DNA from 4 places in the Paenibacillus haidiansis genome. Region 1 is predicted to be linked to each of the others. Evidence: predicted binding sites of a transcription regulator. Region 1 holds the regulator's gene; each other region holds the start of a gene.

Region 1 (4,198 bases):
TAATTTGCGCGCCAAGCTGCCGGAATATGAAGAGCGCGAAGCTCAGACCCTCATGCTGGGCGAAGTGAATCGCGCCTTTGCCGAGGACAAGCATCTCTTGATCGAGGCGGGGACCGGTACCGGCAAATCGCTCGGGTACCTGCTGCCGGCCATTTATCATAGCGTAAAGCAAGACGAGAAGGTTATGGTCAGCACGCATACGATCAACCTTCAGGAGCAGCTGCGGGAACGGGATATCCCCCTGCTGACGGAAGCCGTGCCGTTTCCGTTTACGGCCGCGGTGTTTAAAGGAAGACAACATTATTTGTGTTTGCGCAAATTTGAACATAAAATGAATAGAAAGGACTTTGCCACACCTAAAGAAGAGGTGATAACGGCGGCCCAAATGATCGTCTGGCTGGCGCAGACGGAGACGGGGGACGACGAAGAACTCAATCTGGGAAACCGGGGCAGCGATTTCTGGGAAACGGTGGCTAGCGAATCCGATTCCTGCCTTGGCCGGTCCTGCCCGTGGTTCCGCAAGTGCTATTACCATAAGGCCAAGCATGAAGCCGGGGTGGCCGACGTGGTCATTACGAACCATTCCAAGCTGTTTACGGACATTCAGGCCGGGCATCAGCTCCTGCCGGGCTACGACCGCCTGGTCATCGACGAGGCGCACCATTTGGAGGAGGTCGCCGGCAAGCATCTCGGCTTGCAAATGAAATATTTCACCGTTGTCCATACGCTTACCCGGCTGTTTAAGGACAGCAAGACCGGACAATTGCCGAACCTGAGAACGATGCTTGGTCATGCGGAGGGCGAAAAATCGGCGGAATGGTGCTCGGTCATCGACGGATTGTATCCTTCGCTGCTCGATGTGAAAGATTGTTGGGACCGGCTGGCGGAACAATTGTTTGCGCTCATGCCGGAACGCAGTGATGCGGCCCCCGGCGACCCCGGACAATTCGTGCTCCGGCTCTTGCAGGACAAGAAGCCGAAAGTCTGGGAGGCGCTTTCCGCGATCGAGAATCAGATCTATACCACGCTTTCCGATACGATCCGCAAAGGGGAGCGTCTGCTTGCCGAGCTGAAGGACGACGACAACGATTACGGATTCGACAGTTTAGTCACCGATATCAGCGGCCTGTTCAAGGATCTGGCCGGCGAGCGCGACGCCCTGCGGTTCTTCATGAAGATGGACGATGCCAATACGGTCTACTGGCTCGAAGGAAACGGCACCTATCGCAGCAAATCTCTGCAATTGTTTGCGGTTCCGATCGATGTGAGCACGCAGCTGAAAGGATTTTTCTTCGATAAGAAGAAAAGCGTGGTCATGACTTCGGCTACGCTGTCGGTGGATAAATCGTTTCAATATATGATCGACCAGCTTGGGCTCGGGGAAGCGGCGGAACAGGAGCGGCTGCTTACGGCGATGCTTCCCTCGCCGTTCAATTACCGCGAACAGGCGCTTGTGGTCATCCCGCGTGACTTCCCCAGCGTGAAGGGCAGCGTGGGCGACGATCATTTTGTGCGTACGCTGGTGCAATCGCTGGCCGATACGGCGGTCGTCACGAAAGGCCGCATGCTGGTGTTGTTCACTTCCTACCGGATGCTAAGGCAGGTATACGATCCGCTCAAGGAGCTCTTGGCGGAGCAGGGAATTACCGTGATCGGGCAAGGCATGGACAGCGGAAGCCGGACCAAGCTGACCCGGCGCTTTCAGGGACAGAACGCCTCCGTGCTGCTGGGAACCAACAGCTTTTGGGAAGGAGTGGACATCCCTGGAGAAGCGTTGACCAGTCTCGCCATCGTCCGGCTGCCGTTTCAACCGCCCAACCATCCGCTCGTTGAGGCCAAGAGCGAACGGCTGCAGCAGGAGAAGAAGAATCCGTTTATGAAGCTGTCGGTTCCTCAGGCCGTGATCCGGTTCAAGCAAGGCTTCGGACGGCTGGTCCGGTCCTCGCAGGACCGCGGGATCGTGGTCGTTTACGATACGCGCATCTTGGAATCTTACTACGGAAAGTATTTTTTATATTCTTTGCCTGGACCGAAGATGGAGCATATGCCGCTTGGGCAGATGGTTCCTCGCATTTCGGAATGGCTGGATGTATAAAGAGCGAGATTTATAAAGAGTGATGAATAAGAGCGGTAATTGTTGTTCAAATCGCGCCAAATAGGGGGATAACCAATGAAAACGGAAAAAATTTCGGATGCTGTAGTACGCAGATTGCCGGTGTATTTGCGGTTTCTCAATGAATTGAGCCGCCGTGAAGTTCCGACGGTATCGTCCCAGGAGCTGGGACAGAAGCTGGATCTCAATCCGGCGCAAATCCGCAAGGATCTCGCGTATTTCGGCGATTTCGGCCGCAAGGGGATCGGCTACGATGTGCCCTATCTGATCGAAAAGATCAGGCAAATTCTCAATTTGGACCAGCAGATCAACGTCGCTTTGATCGGTGCCGGTAATCTCGGTCAGGCGCTGTCCAATTACAATGCTTACGTCAAGGACAATATGAAAATTGTGGCCGTTTTTGATTCATCGCCCGCCAAAATCGGCACCATGATCAACAACATCGAGATTCAGCCGATCGAAGAGCTGATCGAAACCGTAAAGAAGAAAAATATCCGTATCGGCATTATTACGGTACCGGACGTAGAGGCACAACGCGTGGCCGACCAGCTTATCGAAGCGGGGATCGGGGCGATCCTCAATTTTGCTCCGATCATCATCAAGGCCCCGGCCGAAGTGCGCGTGCATGCGGCCGATTTCACAACCGATTTGATGAGCTTGGCGTATTATTTGGATGGGGGAAAGGAAACAACCAATGACGACTCGAAAATGGCTGATTAAAGATGGAACTTTTGCCGTACTTGACCGGGAAAACCCGGTTCTTCGCGGCTATATGCTGATTGAAGGCGACACGATCGCCTATATCGGCGAAGACCGGCCTGTGGGAGCGGAAGGAGCCGAAACGTTCGACGGCAAAGGCCTGCTGTTTCTGCCGGGCCTGATCAACACCCACGGCCATGCCGCGATGTCCCTGCTTCGCGGTTATGGCGACGATATGGTGCTGCAGCAGTGGCTGCAGGAGAAAATGTGGCCGATGGAAGCTAAATTTTCGGGAGAAGACGTGTACCGGGGCACGGCACTGTCGGTTCTGGAAATGCTGAAAGGCGGGACGACGACGTTCCTCGATATGTACGACCATATGGATCAAGTGGCAGCCGTAGTCGAGCAGTCGGGCATCCGCGCCGTGCTGACGCGCGGCGTGATCGGTTTGTGTCCGCCGGATGTGCAGCAGCAGAAGCTGGATGATGCGGTGGCCTTCGCCAAGAACTGGCACGGCAAGGCGGACGGGCGGATTACGACGATGATGTCTCCGCACGCGCCTTATACCTGTCCTCCGGATTATATCGAGAAAATCGTACAGGCGGCGCATGATCTGAATCTTCCGCTTCATACGCATATGTCGGAAACGCGCGCCGAAGTCGAGCAGAATGTGGCCGATTACGGCGTTCGTCCCGTTCAGCATCTGCTCAATCTCGGCTTGTTCAGCCGCCCGGCACTGCTGGCGCACGCCGTGCATTTGACCGACGAGGAAATCGGGATTTTAGCGGATCACCATGTCGCCGTGTCCCATAATCCGGGCAGCAATCTCAAGCTGGCAAGCGGCGTGGCGCGCGTGCCCGAGCTGCTTAAGGCCGGGGTCACCGTCTCGCTCGGCACGGACGGTCCGGCCAGCAACAATAACCTCGACATGTTCGAAGAGATCCGCCTGGCGGCCCTGATCCATAAGGGAGTTTCGGGCGACCCTACGGCCGTTCCGGCAGCGGAAGCGCTCCGAATGGGCACGGAATACGGAGCTAAATCGCTCTTCCTGTCCGATACGGGCAAGCTCGCCGCCGGGATGAAGGCGGATTTCATCGCGCTGGATACGGAGCAGGCTCATTTCCTGCCGCGGACCGATTATATTTCGCATGCGGTTTACTCCGCCGGTCCGAAGGATGTAGAGCATGTCTGGGTGAACGGCAAGCAGGTCGTCAAGCACGGAGAATGCCTGACCTTGGACGAAGAGAAAGTGCGGTTCGAAGCGCAGGCGGCTTTTGAGGGCTTGCTCGCTCGATGATTAATCCGGCATTGGGGAAAGGAAGAGAGGCTTGAGAAACAGAACCAAATGGATCCTGCTCTCCATTGTGATTTTGGCGCTCGTGCTCA
Region 2 (4,198 bases), 180 kb from region 1:
TTTCTCGCGGGCCAGCTTGTCGCCGGTCAGCGCCGATTTCTCCAGGTACTGGAACACGAGCTGGATCGCTTTGATCGCCAAACCGTCCGTATAGTCGTTGGCCATTACCGATACGTAAGCTTCGATCGCATGCGTCAGAACGTCCATCCCCGTATCGGCTACGGCTACTTTAGGCAAGCTGTAGACGAATTCCGGGTCGATGATCGCCACATCCGGCGTCAGCTCGTAATCGGCCAAAGGATATTTGGTGTTGCCGTTGATTTTGTCCGTGATAACCGCGAAAGAAGTCACTTCCGAGCCTGTGCCCGAAGTCGTCGGAATGGCCACGAATTTCGCTTTTTGTCCGAGACGCGGGTATTTGTAGATCCGTTTGCGGATATCCATGAATTTCTGCTTCAAGTTATGGAAGTCGGTATCCGGATATTCATAGAACAGCCACATGCCTTTCGCGGCATCCATCGGCGAGCCGCCGCCCAGGGCGATGATGCAGTCCGGCTGGAATTTGGCCATCAGCTCGGTACCGCGCTCTACGGTCGTCGTCGACGGATCCGGCTCAACGTCCGAGAATACTTCGATCGCTACCGGCGTTTGGCGTTGACGGAGATAATGCTCCACTCTTTCCACATATCCCAGTTTAACCATCATCGGGTCGGTTACAATCAACACCCGCGAAATATCCGGCATTTTGGCAAGATATTGCGTCGAATTTTTCTCGAAGTAGATTTTGCTCGGCACTTTGAACCATTGCATATTCACGGTACGACGATTCACCCTTTTCACGTTGATCAAATTGATGGCCGTTACGTTCGACGATGTCGAGTTGCGTCCGTAAGATCCGCAGCCCAGTGTCAACGATGGCAGGTTCGTATTGTAGATGTCGCCGATCCCGCCTTGCGAAGACGGCTGGTTGACGAGAATACGGCAAGTAGGCATGCTGTCGGAATATTTTTGGATGATTTCTTCGTTGTTCGAATGAATAACCGACGAGTGGCCCATGCCGCCGAAGCGTACGACTTCAAGCGCGCGTTCGATGCCTTGATCCGCGTTCTTCACTTTGTAGCAGGCCAGAACCGGGCTCAGCTTCTCGGCCGAGAGCGGGAATTTCGGACCGACGCCTTCGATTTCCGCTACGAGAATTTTCGTGCCGGCCGGTACGTCGATGCCGCACATTTCGGCAATTTTCACGGCTGGTTGGCCGACGATGCTAGGGTTTACTGCACATTTATCGGCGATGATCGCTCCGGCCGTCAGCTTGGCGGCTTCTTCCTTGTTGACAAAGTAGCAGCCGTTGGCGATCATTTTCTTTTTCACTTGATCGAAGACCGGCTCTTCGATTATAACCGCTTGTTCGGAAGCGCAGATCATGCCGTTGTCGAAGGTTTTCGACAGAATCAGATCGTTGACCGCTTGATCGAGGTCCGCGCTCTTTTCAATGAAGCAAGGCACGTTGCCGGGACCTACGCCGAGCGCCGGTTTGCCGCAGCTGTATGCCGCTTTGACCATCGCCGATCCGCCGGTCGCCAGGATGCAGGCCACATCGGGATGATTCATCAGGGCGTTCGTACGGTCCATCGACGGATTCTCGATCCATTGGATGCAGTCTGCCGGCGCGCCATGCTTCACAGCGGCTTCGAGCAGGATTTTCGCGGCTTCCGCGCTGCACTTCTGTGCGGACGGATGGAAGCCGAAGATGATCGGGTTCCGGGTCTTAATCGCGATGAGAGCTTTGAAGATCGTCGTGGAGGTCGGGTTCGTCACCGGAGTAATCCCCATGATAATGCCTACCGGCTCGGCGATCTTCTGGAAGCTGTCGTAAGGGTTATCTTCAATCACGCCCACCGTTTTGTCGTTCTTGATGCTGTGGTAAATGTACTCGGTCGCAAACATGTTCTTGATGATTTTATCCTCATACACGCCTCGCCCGGTTTCTTCAACGGCCATTTTGGCCAAATGCATATGCTTGTCAAGCCCGGCCAGCGCCATGGCCTGAACGATTTTGTCGATTTGCTCCTGGTCCATGCTCATAAAGGCTTCGGAAGCCTTCTTCGCCTTGTCGATCAGGGTTTGGATGTACTGTTCCGCAGTCGGCCCCGCTTTTGCCGTCACTTCGTTTTTAATAGCCATTTCTCTCATCCTCCTAAGGTAGATAGTGGATAATCCTATAATAGTGAAATATTTCACTAATAGGCTTACCCTTACGAAGCATTGCGCTTCTCTTTATGGGTAAAGCATAACACAGCGGGAATAATTTGTATAGTGAATTTTTTCACATAGTATAAAGTTTTTTTTGAAACTTTTCATTTGCCGTGTTCGATTTTTCATTTATTATTTGCAATATAATTCCAGAATTTCTTATTTTAAAAAAAGTGAAAATAGTCACAATGTTGAAATTTCGACACTTTTTCGGGCTTGATAGGCCTCCCAAAAGCGCGGAAAAGTTATATAATTAATTTAAAATTTTCAGAAAAATTTGGAACACAGAGGGGGAAACCGAAGATGAGTGAAATTACGAGCGCCACCTTGCCCCACGGCAATACGAGCTGTTTTGCGGAGCAGAATTTCAACCGGTTGCTTGTCACGATGAAAGATAAAGCATATCCCGAGGGAACGCATCTGTTCTGGGAGGGCGACTTTTCAGATAAACTGTTCTATATTAAGCGCGGACGCGTGAAATTGACCAAATCCACCGACGAAGGCAAAGAGCTGATCCTGTATATGTACGGGCGCGGCGACATGGTCGGCCAGGCCGATCCCTTCTTCAGCACCAAGCACAGCTTTACCGCCGAAGTGATCGAAGACAGCGAAATCGGGGTCATCGAGCAAAAAGACCTGGAAATCATGATTTGCCAGCATTGCGATTTTGCGATCGACTTCATGAAATGGATGGGCATCCACCATCGCCTGACGCAAACCAAATTCCGCGATCTGATGATGTACGGCAAACCGGGCGCGCTCTGCTCGACGCTGATCCGTTTGAGCAACACGTACGGCGAGCAGCACGGGGACAGCATCCTGATCAACAAGAAGATTACCCATACCGACCTCTCCAACATGATCGGCGCCACCCGCGAAAGCGTCAACCGGATGCTGAGCGACCTGCGCAAGAAGGACGCGCTGGAGTACGAGAACGGCATGATCGTCATCAAAGACTTGATTATGCTTCAGGACATTTGTCATTGCGAATTGTGCCCAAGTGAAATCTGCCGGATTTAATGCCGATGATAGATAAGACCAATCCGGCCCCTGAAATCGTTTGTTCCGAAATCCCGCAAAAATAGGACGGCGCAGCACCTATCCCCTGCTCCGTCCTGTTTGACCTGTTCACTAGGCAATACCCGTTACGGGATGCTTAAAATCCGCAGAGACGATTGTCTGGCTCTTGGCCCGGACAAACATGTTCCCCTCGTACTTTTCGGCGCGCAGGTTCAGATTTTCATGATCCGGTGTGTAATGGAATACGACCTTTCCGGCATGGTCTTCCGCGAGACGATCCAAGACCTCCGCCAAGTCGAACTCCCGCCCGCTTACGATATCGAACAGGTCGATCCGGCCGTTCTCTTGCCTGCATACCGCAATGATCTCCTTATCCTCCAAATAATAAAGATCTTCGCTAAAGACATTCAAACAATAGAACATAAAGATCCCTTGGGAATTCGCCGTGTCAAAATGCCGGGAATTCGGGATTCTTTCCTGTGCCAGCCGGTAAATTGTCGCCAAATCGGCGCTATCGTTTACATCGAGCTTCCTTATCCTCCGGCCCCGTCGCTCCCTCCGCTCGACCACATAGTCCATCGAAAACTGCTTCTCTTCTACGGGCTGAAATCCATACTTCGGATAAAAATCCAGCACCGACTCATTGGCAAAAAGATACATCCAATCGCAGCGGTTCTCGTATTCCTCGATTACTTTTGCCAGCAAGCTTGACGACAGACCCCGGTTTCGGTAGTCGGGACGGGTCATTACCGTGCCGATCTGCACGGCCTTCCTCGTCTCTCCATCGATAATCCAATCCAGTATATTAACGGATACGTTTGCGATTACTTGTTTTCCATCAACATAGGAATAAGGAATGTAGGTTTCATTCCAAAACCCTTTTTGATACCATGCTTCAAATGAGATTCCAAAAGTGCTTTCCGCTAGTGCGAACAAGCTCTTTCTGACGGCCTCCTGATTTTTGTAATCCATCATAAAATGAAGA
Region 3 (4,198 bases), on a different contig from region 1:
CCGCAGCAGCTCCCCATTCCAGGCCTGCGCCCAAGTCGTCCCCGCGTTGTCGGCGGTTTGCTGCGGCAAACTTCCCAGAACGGCAGCGACTGTGAGCGCAAGACCGAGCAGGATGGCCCATTTGCTGCGGGAAGGAAGACCGCTATCCCCGGATCTGCTGCTGCGCGGCAGCAAGATCAGGTGGAGGATCAGCACCCCGGAGAAGAGGGTCATCCCCGCGTACCACAGCCAGCGTACCAGCAGCAGATCCGCGCCCGGCGCAGCCGCCGGTTCCACGGAAGAGCCGGGCTGAACGTCAGGGGAGCCCCCGCTTGCGCCGATTTGGAACAGGAGCGTTCCCGTCACGGGATGACCGTCGCTGGAAACCACCTTCCATTTGACGGTATACGCCCCCTCCGGCAAATCCGGCTTCAGGCCCGCCACCAGCTTGTCCGGGTGGCCGGGATCGATCGCCGCATCGCCCAGGTCGGCCCGCTCGCCCGCGGGACCAAGCACCGATAAGGAGAAGAAAGCCGGTTCAACCGCTTCATTAAACTGGATAAAGAGCGAAGAGGGCGCTTTGTCCAGCACCTCGTCCGCCGCTGGGGATGAGGCGACGATATAAGCGTGGGCGGACGCCTGCTTGGTTGGCGGAAAAAGCAGGAGCGCACAAAATACAACGAAAACGAAGATGAGATATATTTTTCGATTTTTTCGCAGCACCAAAAGCATTACCCTATTAATTAATTGCAATGACATTTTTCACATTCAACACTATTTTACAATTATTATCTCCGCTTGAGAAAGCCGAAACTGTTAAAATGACCAAAAAAGCATCCTGGTATGTCTAAACTGTGAAGAATCCTGCGGTTCTCTTGAAAGTAAATTTATTAGTTCACTTGGAATGAGAGGTATTTTAAAAATCACTGCACTGCGTTAAAATGTAAAACAGAGTTTAAAGAAGGAGGACGAAAGAGTGCCATCAAACATCAAAGTAGGTATCGTCGGGTACGGGAATTTGGGTCGCGGCGTGGAAAAGGCGATTAAGCAAAATTCCGATATCGAGCTGGTTGCGGTATTTTCGAGAAGACAGCCGAGCGATGTGGCGGCCGCAAGCGGCGTCGTTCATATTTCCGAAGTGGAAAAATATAAAGGTGAGATCGATGTAATGATCCTTTGCGGGGGATCGGCCACCGACCTGCCCGAGCAAGGTCCCGAGCTGGCGGCGTTGTTCAATACGGTCGACAGCTTCGACACCCATGCGAAGATCCCGGAATATTTCGAGCGGGTCAACGCGGCGGCCGAAAAAGGCGGCAATGTCAGCGTCATTTCGACCGGCTGGGATCCCGGATTGTTTTCGCTGAATCGTCTGCTTGGCGAAGCTATTTTGCCGGAGGGCAAGGAATATACGTTTTGGGGCAAAGGCGTAAGCCAAGGTCATTCCGATGCGATCCGGCGTGTGCCGGGCGTCAAAAACGGGGTTCAATATACGATTCCGGTGGAGTCGGCGGTTGAACGCGTCCGCGGCGGAGAGAATCCGGAGCTGACCACGAAGGAGAAGCACCTGCGCGAATGCTACGTGGTGGCCGAAGAGGGCGCCGATCTGAAGCGGATTGAAAACGAGATTAAGGAAATGCCGAACTACTTCGCCGATTACGAAACAACCGTTCATTTCATTAGCGAAGACGAATTGAAGCAGAACCATTCGGCCATGCCGCACGGCGGCACCGTGCTCCGCAGCGGCGTGACCGGGGAAAACAGCACGCAAATCATCGAATTCGGGCTTAAGCTCGACAGCAACCCGGAATTTACGGCCAGCGTGCTGGTCGCTTATGCCCGCGCGGCGTACAAGCTTTCCAAAGCGGGGCAATCCGGTGCGAAGACCGTGTTCGACATTCCGTTCGGATTGCTGTCGCCGAAATCTCCGGAACAGCTTCGCAAAGAATTGCTGTAACACCTGAAGCCGAAGTCTTCGATTAGGCTGATGCCAAGAGTCGTCCCGACCTAGAAAGCGGGGCGGCTCTTTTTTAACTTGAGGAAAATATGAAAATAGTATGAAATATGATTCATAGAGCGCCCGCAGGGGTGCTTTTTTATTATGACCTATATAACCCGACCGAGGAGAGAGGATATCTTTGAACCGTGAAAGAAGAGAATCTATTATTCTTATTTAGATAAGTATGTGATAATAATCACGATTAATGAAAATTATTATGACAATTCTGCGAACTTCGTCATTTGTGACGCGCATTGTGAACAATTATCAAAATCGGTGTTTTTGGACGAATTTGAGCGAATATGAGCTTAGATCGGGATTTCATGTGGCAAAAGATAGGGTAAACCGTAAAATAAATGTAAAATAATTGAAAATATACCTATCTCTATGAATTGTTATTGATTGCGGGCTTCCTTAACATAATTATTGAATGTTTTCAATAAAAGAAATCATCTCGGACGTTTGAGGTTGACATTAAGAAAGGGGTATCGGAAATCTTATGAAAAGGAAAGGATTGCTGTTTGCTGTTTTTTCAGCGTTTCTTGTCCTGCTGACCGGCTGTGACTCTTTGACCGTACTTAACCCGAAGGGTCCGGTGGCCAAGACACAATCGGACGTCATTATTTTCTCTATGCTGGTAATGGCGTTGATTCTGCTGGTCGTTTATGTATTGTACGTTTATATGCTTTCCAAATACCGCGCCTCCAAAGCGGCTCCGGATTATGAACCGCCGCATGTGGAAGGAAGCAAGTGGCTGGAATTCACCTGGATCGCCATTCCGGTCATTATCGTGGCCGTGTTGTCGGTCGTGACCGTCCGCAGTACTTCTGCGGTAGAGTCGGTGGCGAAAGGTTATGAAGACCAGAAACCGCTCGTCATTTATGCCGCGTCTTCCAACTGGAAATGGCATTTCAGCTATCCGGAGGAAGGGATTGAGACCGTCAACTATGTCAACATCCCGACGAATCGCCCGGTTGAGTTCCGGCTCTATTCGTACGGACCGATCACCAGCTTCTGGGTTCCTCAGCTTGGCGGGCAAAAATACGCCATGAGCGATATGGTAAATAAGCTCAATCTGGTAGCCGAGCATGAGGGCTCTTACATGGGTAAAAACTCCAACTTCTCTGGCGAAGGCTTCGCGCATATGGAATTTGAAGCATTGGCGATGTCCCCTGCGGACTACGAGGAATGGGTGAATGAAGTGAAGTCCACGGCCTCGGAGCTGACGGAGCAGGAATTCGATTCCCTGCTTGAAGAAGGCGTTGTCGGCAGAAAAACTTATAGTTCCACGCATCTTGACTTCGCTCCGGCTCCCGAAGGGGAAAATGCCGGACATCAACACGGCGGTTCTGAAGCCGTGGATACAAATTCGGAATCCGGCGAGACGGACCACTCCGAAATGGATCATTCCGAAATGGACCACTCCGGAATGGACATGGAATCAAGTGAAACCGGCGCGGAAGCGGCGGAGTAACAAACGTACGGCAACTAAAGAAACGAAGGGAGTATGCTTGACATGAAATGGGACGAATTTTTCGTCACTGGCGAGCCGATGATTTACGCCGCGATGGTCTCCATCGTTGTCGCATCGCTCGCGATCGTCATCGGCCTGACCTATTTTAAAAAGTGGGGCTACTTGTGGCGCGAATGGTTGACCACCGTCGACCATAAACGCATCGGTATCATGTATATTATCTGCGCTTTGCTGATGCTGTTCCGCGGCGGCGTCGATGCGCTCCTGATGCGGGCGCAACTGGCCGTTCCGGAGAACGGATTGCTTGACGCGCAGCATTATAACGAGATTTTCACGACCCATGGGGTCATCATGATTTTGTTTATGGCGATGCCGTTTATTATCGGTTTGATGAACGTGGTCGTGCCGCTGCAAATCGGCGCGCGCGACGTGGCGTTCCCTCGCCTGAACGCCGTCAGCTTCTGGCTGTTCTTCGCCGGAGCGATGCTGTTTAACATCTCTTTCGTCATCGGGGGCTCCCCGGACGCCGGCTGGACGGCATATTTCCCGCTGGCGAGCCTGGAGTTCAGCCCGACGGTAGGGAATAACTACTATTCTATCGCGATTCAGATTGCCGGTATCGGTACCTTGATGACCGGGGTCAACTTCGTCGCCACGATTTTGAAAATGCGTGCGCCGGGAATGACGCTGTTCAAGATGCCGATGTTTACCTGGTCGATCCTGATCACTTCGATCATTATTATGTTCGC
Region 4 (4,198 bases), on a different contig from region 1:
GTTCACGGCTTCCGACGTGAAGCTGTCCCTGATGGACATGTACCCCGACGATTACCCTGTCGTAGTCGGACATGCGCTTGGTGTATCCGGGGCGGAGCAAGTGCTGCGGATTCCGCTGTACGAATTGGACCGCGTTCAAGGTTACGGGAACCTGTCGCTCGTATACGTCCCGGCCAGCGAAGACGATAGTCTGCGCATCGGCAGCTTCGACCGCCTGCACGAGATCGTGTCGATTCTGCGCAGTCCGGAAGGCTGCCCCTGGGACCGGGAGCAAACGCATCAATCGATCCGTAAAAATCTCATTGAAGAAACCTACGAAGTGCTGGAGACGATCGATGAGGACGATCCAGACCATATGCGGGAAGAGCTCGGCGACCTTTTGCTTCAAGTCATGCTGCACTCGCAGATGGAGGAAGAAACCGGCATGTTCACCGCTTACGATGTGATCCGGGAGCTCAATGAGAAGCTGCTGTATCGCCATCCGCACGTGTTCGGCGATTTGAGCGCCGAGGATGCCGAGGATGCGCTTAAGAACTGGGATGCGATGAAAGCGGAGGAGAAGCGCCGCAAGGGGATCGAGCCGGAGAAATTGTCCGCGCTAAGCGGCGTTCCGCGGGATTTGCCCGCTTTGATGAAGGCGTACAAGCTGCAGAAGAAGGCGGCCAAAGTCGGCTTTGACTGGGATACGATCGACGGCGTCTGGGCGAAGATCGAGGAAGAGCTGGCCGAATTCAGGGAAGCCGTCACCGACGGGCACCCGGCGGACGATCAAGCGCTCGAACTCGGCGACTTGCTGTTTTCGATCGTGAATGCCGCCCGGTATATCAAGGCCGATCCGGAAGAGGCGCTTTCGCGGACCAACGCGAAATTCGTCAGCCGTTTTACGTATGTGGAGGACAAGCTGCGCGAGGCCGGAAAATCGCCCGAAGACAGCACCCTGGCTGAGATGGATGCGCTTTGGGACGAGGCCAAAACGGTCGAACGGGCATCCAAATAACGCGAATTTCCCCTAAAATTCGGTTTTTTTTGCGAAAAAACAAAAAAAAGTTGTTTACCGGGCAGGAATTCCGGCTTTGAGAAAGAATACTCATACAAAGATATCGCGCGGCTTGCGGAGCGCTGGCCGTCAGTATCCATCTATTTTTTTTACTATTGGGAGGCATTATTAATGAACAAAACAGACTTGATCAACAACATTTCCAGCAAAAGCGGTTTGACTAAAAAAGACGTTGAAACCGTATTGAACGGAGTCCTCGGCGAAATTACCGACGCTCTTGCTGGCGGAGACAAAGTGCAACTGATCGGCTTCGGCACGTTCGAAACCCGCAAACGTTCCGGTCGTACCGGCCGCAACCCGCAAACCGGCAAAACGATCGAAATCCCTGCATCCAACGTTCCAGCTTTCAAAGCGGGCAACAAACTTAAAGAAGCCGTAAAATAATGCGTCTTGATAAATTCCTGAAGGTGTCACGGTTGATTAAGCGGCGCACGGTGGCGAAGGACGTCTCCGAACAAGGCAGAGTTCTGATCAACGGGCGTGAATCCAAACCGAGCAGCACCGTGAAGGTGGGCGACGAGATTACCGTTCAATTCGGCCAAAAGCTGGTGACGGTCCGCGTCGAACGCCTGGCGGAGACGACTCGAAAGGAAGAGGCTGCCACCCTGTATACCTTGGTCAAGGAAGAACCGATCGCCAAGGACTCCGGTTTCGACTGGAATTAAGGCGAGAGATGCGATGATCAGCATGCTCCGTTTCCCTGAAACGGGGCGTGCTTCTTTCTTTCAATTTTGCGGGGAGGACGAATTCGCGAGTAATTCAAAAAATACCCCTACCCAAATGATTGAAAGATGATAATATAATAATAAACCTCATCTGCTGTTGAACAGTACGCACACACTTGTACTTTCTTTATGATGCAGCAAGAACTTTCCCGCTTGAAGTCTGATTTTTCACCTTTACTCCCGAGAACACACCTCTGTTCTTACCACAAGTTCTTACCACAACCACTATTTGAAGCGATCGCTATTGCAGCAACATCATTTTTCCGACGCAGGATTGAAGCCACAAGCTCTTTTTTTAACAACACTAGTGAAATATTTCACAATTAATTCTGTAAATGCATCACTTTAGGTATTGATTTTCATTTAATCGGTTTATCGGTAAACTCCTTGTCCAAAAGGATGATCGCTGATGAAACAGTTAATTCACAAGCTCTTCTGCCGCGGCAAGTTGTCCAGGGATGAAATCGTTTATCTGCTGGGCCGCCTTGATGGCGAAACGCGTCAAGAGCTGTATCGTCTGGCGCATCGGAAACGGAGCGAGAAGTACGGCGATAAAGTTTATATGCGCGGTTTGATCGAGTTCTCCAGCTTCTGCAAACAGGATTGCCTGTATTGCGGGCTTCGCGCCGGCAACAAGGCGGCGGAGAGATACCGGCTGAAGCCTGCTGAAATTCTGGATTGCTGCCGCGAGGGCTACGATCTCGGCTATCGGACATTTGTGCTTCAAAGCGGGGAAGACGCCTGGTATACCGAGGAGATTCTCGTTCGGCTCGTCCGGGATATCAAGGCGGAATTCCCCGACGCGGCTATAACGCTATCGATTGGCGAACGGGACGAGCGGACCTATCGGAGCTTGTTCGACGCGGGGGCAGACCGGTTTTTACTGCGTCATGAAACCGCTTCCCGAAATCTCTACCAATCTCTACATCCTACGATGTCTTTTGACAACCGGCGCAAATGCCTCTCCGTACTCCAAAGCATCGGCTATCAAATCGGCGCCGGATTTATGGTCGGTCTGCCGGGGCAGACCTTGGAGGATTTGGCGGACGATTTGCTCTATTTGCAGGATTTACACCCGGACATGATCGGTATTGGCCCGTTTATTCCGCATTCCCGCACGCCTTTGGGCGGGGCTGAGGCCGGTACGATTGACGATACACTCGCGATGGTCGCGCTGGCGCGCCTGATGGTGCCGGACGCGCTCATCCCCGCCACGACCGCCTTGGGATCGCTTGATGCGAGCGGGCGGGAGAAGGCTCTGAAGGTAGGGGCCAACGTCGTGATGCCGAACTTGTCACCTCTAGCAGTCCGAAAAAAATACGCCCTGTATAACAACAAGATATGTACCGGCGACGAGTCGGCGGCTTGCAGGCATTGCTTGGAGCTGCGGATCAATTCTGCCGGCTTCTCCGTGGATATGGGGAGGGGGGATAGCCTGAAATCACTCCGGATGAAGCCGCTGACGGCTTTTCATTCTACTTCTACGCAGTAGATTGTGAAATAAAACACAAATCAAATACAGAGGAGAAATGGCGAATGAGCATATGGAACAAAAGTAGCCAACCGGGATTCGAAATCCGGTTGGAATCGATCGGCGGGCTGGGCGCGAACCTGGCCGGGAAGATGCTGGCAGAGGCCGGCGTGCTGGGATTGGGCTTAAACGGCGCGGGTTTTTCGTCCTACGGGTCGGAGAAGAAAGGCTCGCCGGTCAAGAGCTTTGTCCGATTTTGCGATCCGGAGCTCGACATCCGCGACCATAGCCCGGTGGAACAGCCGGATGTGATCGGCGTATTCCATGAAGCCCTGCATACCACCGTGCCGGTGTTAAGCGGGCTGAAGCCCGGCGGGGTCGTGTTGGTGAACTCGATCCGCAGCTTTGAAGAAATTCGCAAGGACCTGCAGTTCCCTTACGGTACGCTGGCCGTAGTCGACGCGCTCGGCATCGCTTTGGAGGAGCGTACCCGGGTCAATACGTCGATGCTGGGGGCCTTGTTCCGCATTTGTGATTTTCTGGACCGCGACTCGATGCGGGCGGTTATCAAACGGACGTTCGAAAAGAAATACCCGCAGCTTGTTGAGCCGAACTTGCGTACCTTTGACCGCGGTTACGATGAAGTGCGGTTCGAGACGATCGAACCGCCCACCGAATTAACCGCCGTCCCTTACCTCCGACAACAGCCGCTGCTCGGCTATGAGACGCAGGAGTCGGGGGGAATCATTTCGGCCCAGGGCAACAGCCTGCTCAAAGATTTAAGCGGCTCGCGCCAGGGCTATTTGCCGGAATTGAATCTGGGATCCTGCATTCACTGCGCCAATTGCGATGCCACCTGCCCCGATCTTTGCTTCGTCTGGGAAGCCGGGGAGGATAAGCGCGGCAGAATGCAGATGTTTCTGCAAGGCATCGATTATCAGTATT

What was found. Region 1 encodes Rex, which represses fermentation and respiration genes when NADH is low (regulators of the CRP and FNR family bind a similar motif). Its sites were predicted from a motif close to TTGTGAAATATTTCACAA; they were not measured.
Region 2: a site for Rex is predicted at 2,255-2,272, ahead of adhE (bifunctional acetaldehyde-CoA/alcohol dehydrogenase). Genes of this name have one in related genera too.
Region 3: a site for Rex is predicted at 2,332-2,349, ahead of qoxA (cytochrome aa3 quinol oxidase subunit II). Genes of this name have one in related genera too.
Region 4: a site for Rex is predicted at 2,088-2,105, ahead of hydE ([FeFe] hydrogenase H-cluster radical SAM maturase HydE). Genes of this name have one in related genera too.

The regions. Positions count from the first base shown of each region.
Region 1 covers NZ_JAZHPZ010000001.1:136,454-140,651, reverse strand. Annotated here, with positions in the region: gene dinG (ATP-dependent DNA helicase DinG) at 1-2,095, shown strand, start outside; gene V3851_RS00600 (redox-sensing transcriptional repressor Rex) at 2,171-2,833, shown strand; gene V3851_RS00595 (amidohydrolase) at 2,808-4,109, shown strand; gene V3851_RS00590 (cell wall elongation regulator TseB-like domain-containing protein) at 4,141-4,198, shown strand, end outside.
Region 2 covers NZ_JAZHPZ010000001.1:313,695-317,892, forward strand. Annotated here, with positions in the region: gene adhE (bifunctional acetaldehyde-CoA/alcohol dehydrogenase) at 1-2,124, opposite strand, end outside; gene V3851_RS01545 (Crp/Fnr family transcriptional regulator) at 2,497-3,213, shown strand; gene V3851_RS01550 (GNAT family N-acetyltransferase) at 3,325-4,198, opposite strand, start outside.
Region 3 covers NZ_JAZHPZ010000004.1:272,090-276,287, reverse strand. Annotated here, with positions in the region: gene V3851_RS10905 (copper resistance protein CopC) at 1-702, opposite strand, end outside; gene V3851_RS10900 (diaminopimelate dehydrogenase) at 956-1,933, shown strand; gene qoxA (cytochrome aa3 quinol oxidase subunit II) at 2,475-3,449, shown strand; gene qoxB (cytochrome aa3 quinol oxidase subunit I) at 3,492-4,198, shown strand, end outside.
Region 4 covers NZ_JAZHPZ010000018.1:43,856-48,053, reverse strand. Annotated here, with positions in the region: gene yabN (bifunctional methyltransferase/pyrophosphohydrolase YabN) at 1-997, shown strand, start outside; gene V3851_RS23350 (HU family DNA-binding protein) at 1,169-1,441, shown strand; gene V3851_RS23345 (RNA-binding S4 domain-containing protein) at 1,441-1,722, shown strand; gene hydE ([FeFe] hydrogenase H-cluster radical SAM maturase HydE) at 2,192-3,274, shown strand; gene V3851_RS23335 (2-oxoacid:acceptor oxidoreductase family protein) at 3,319-4,198, shown strand, end outside.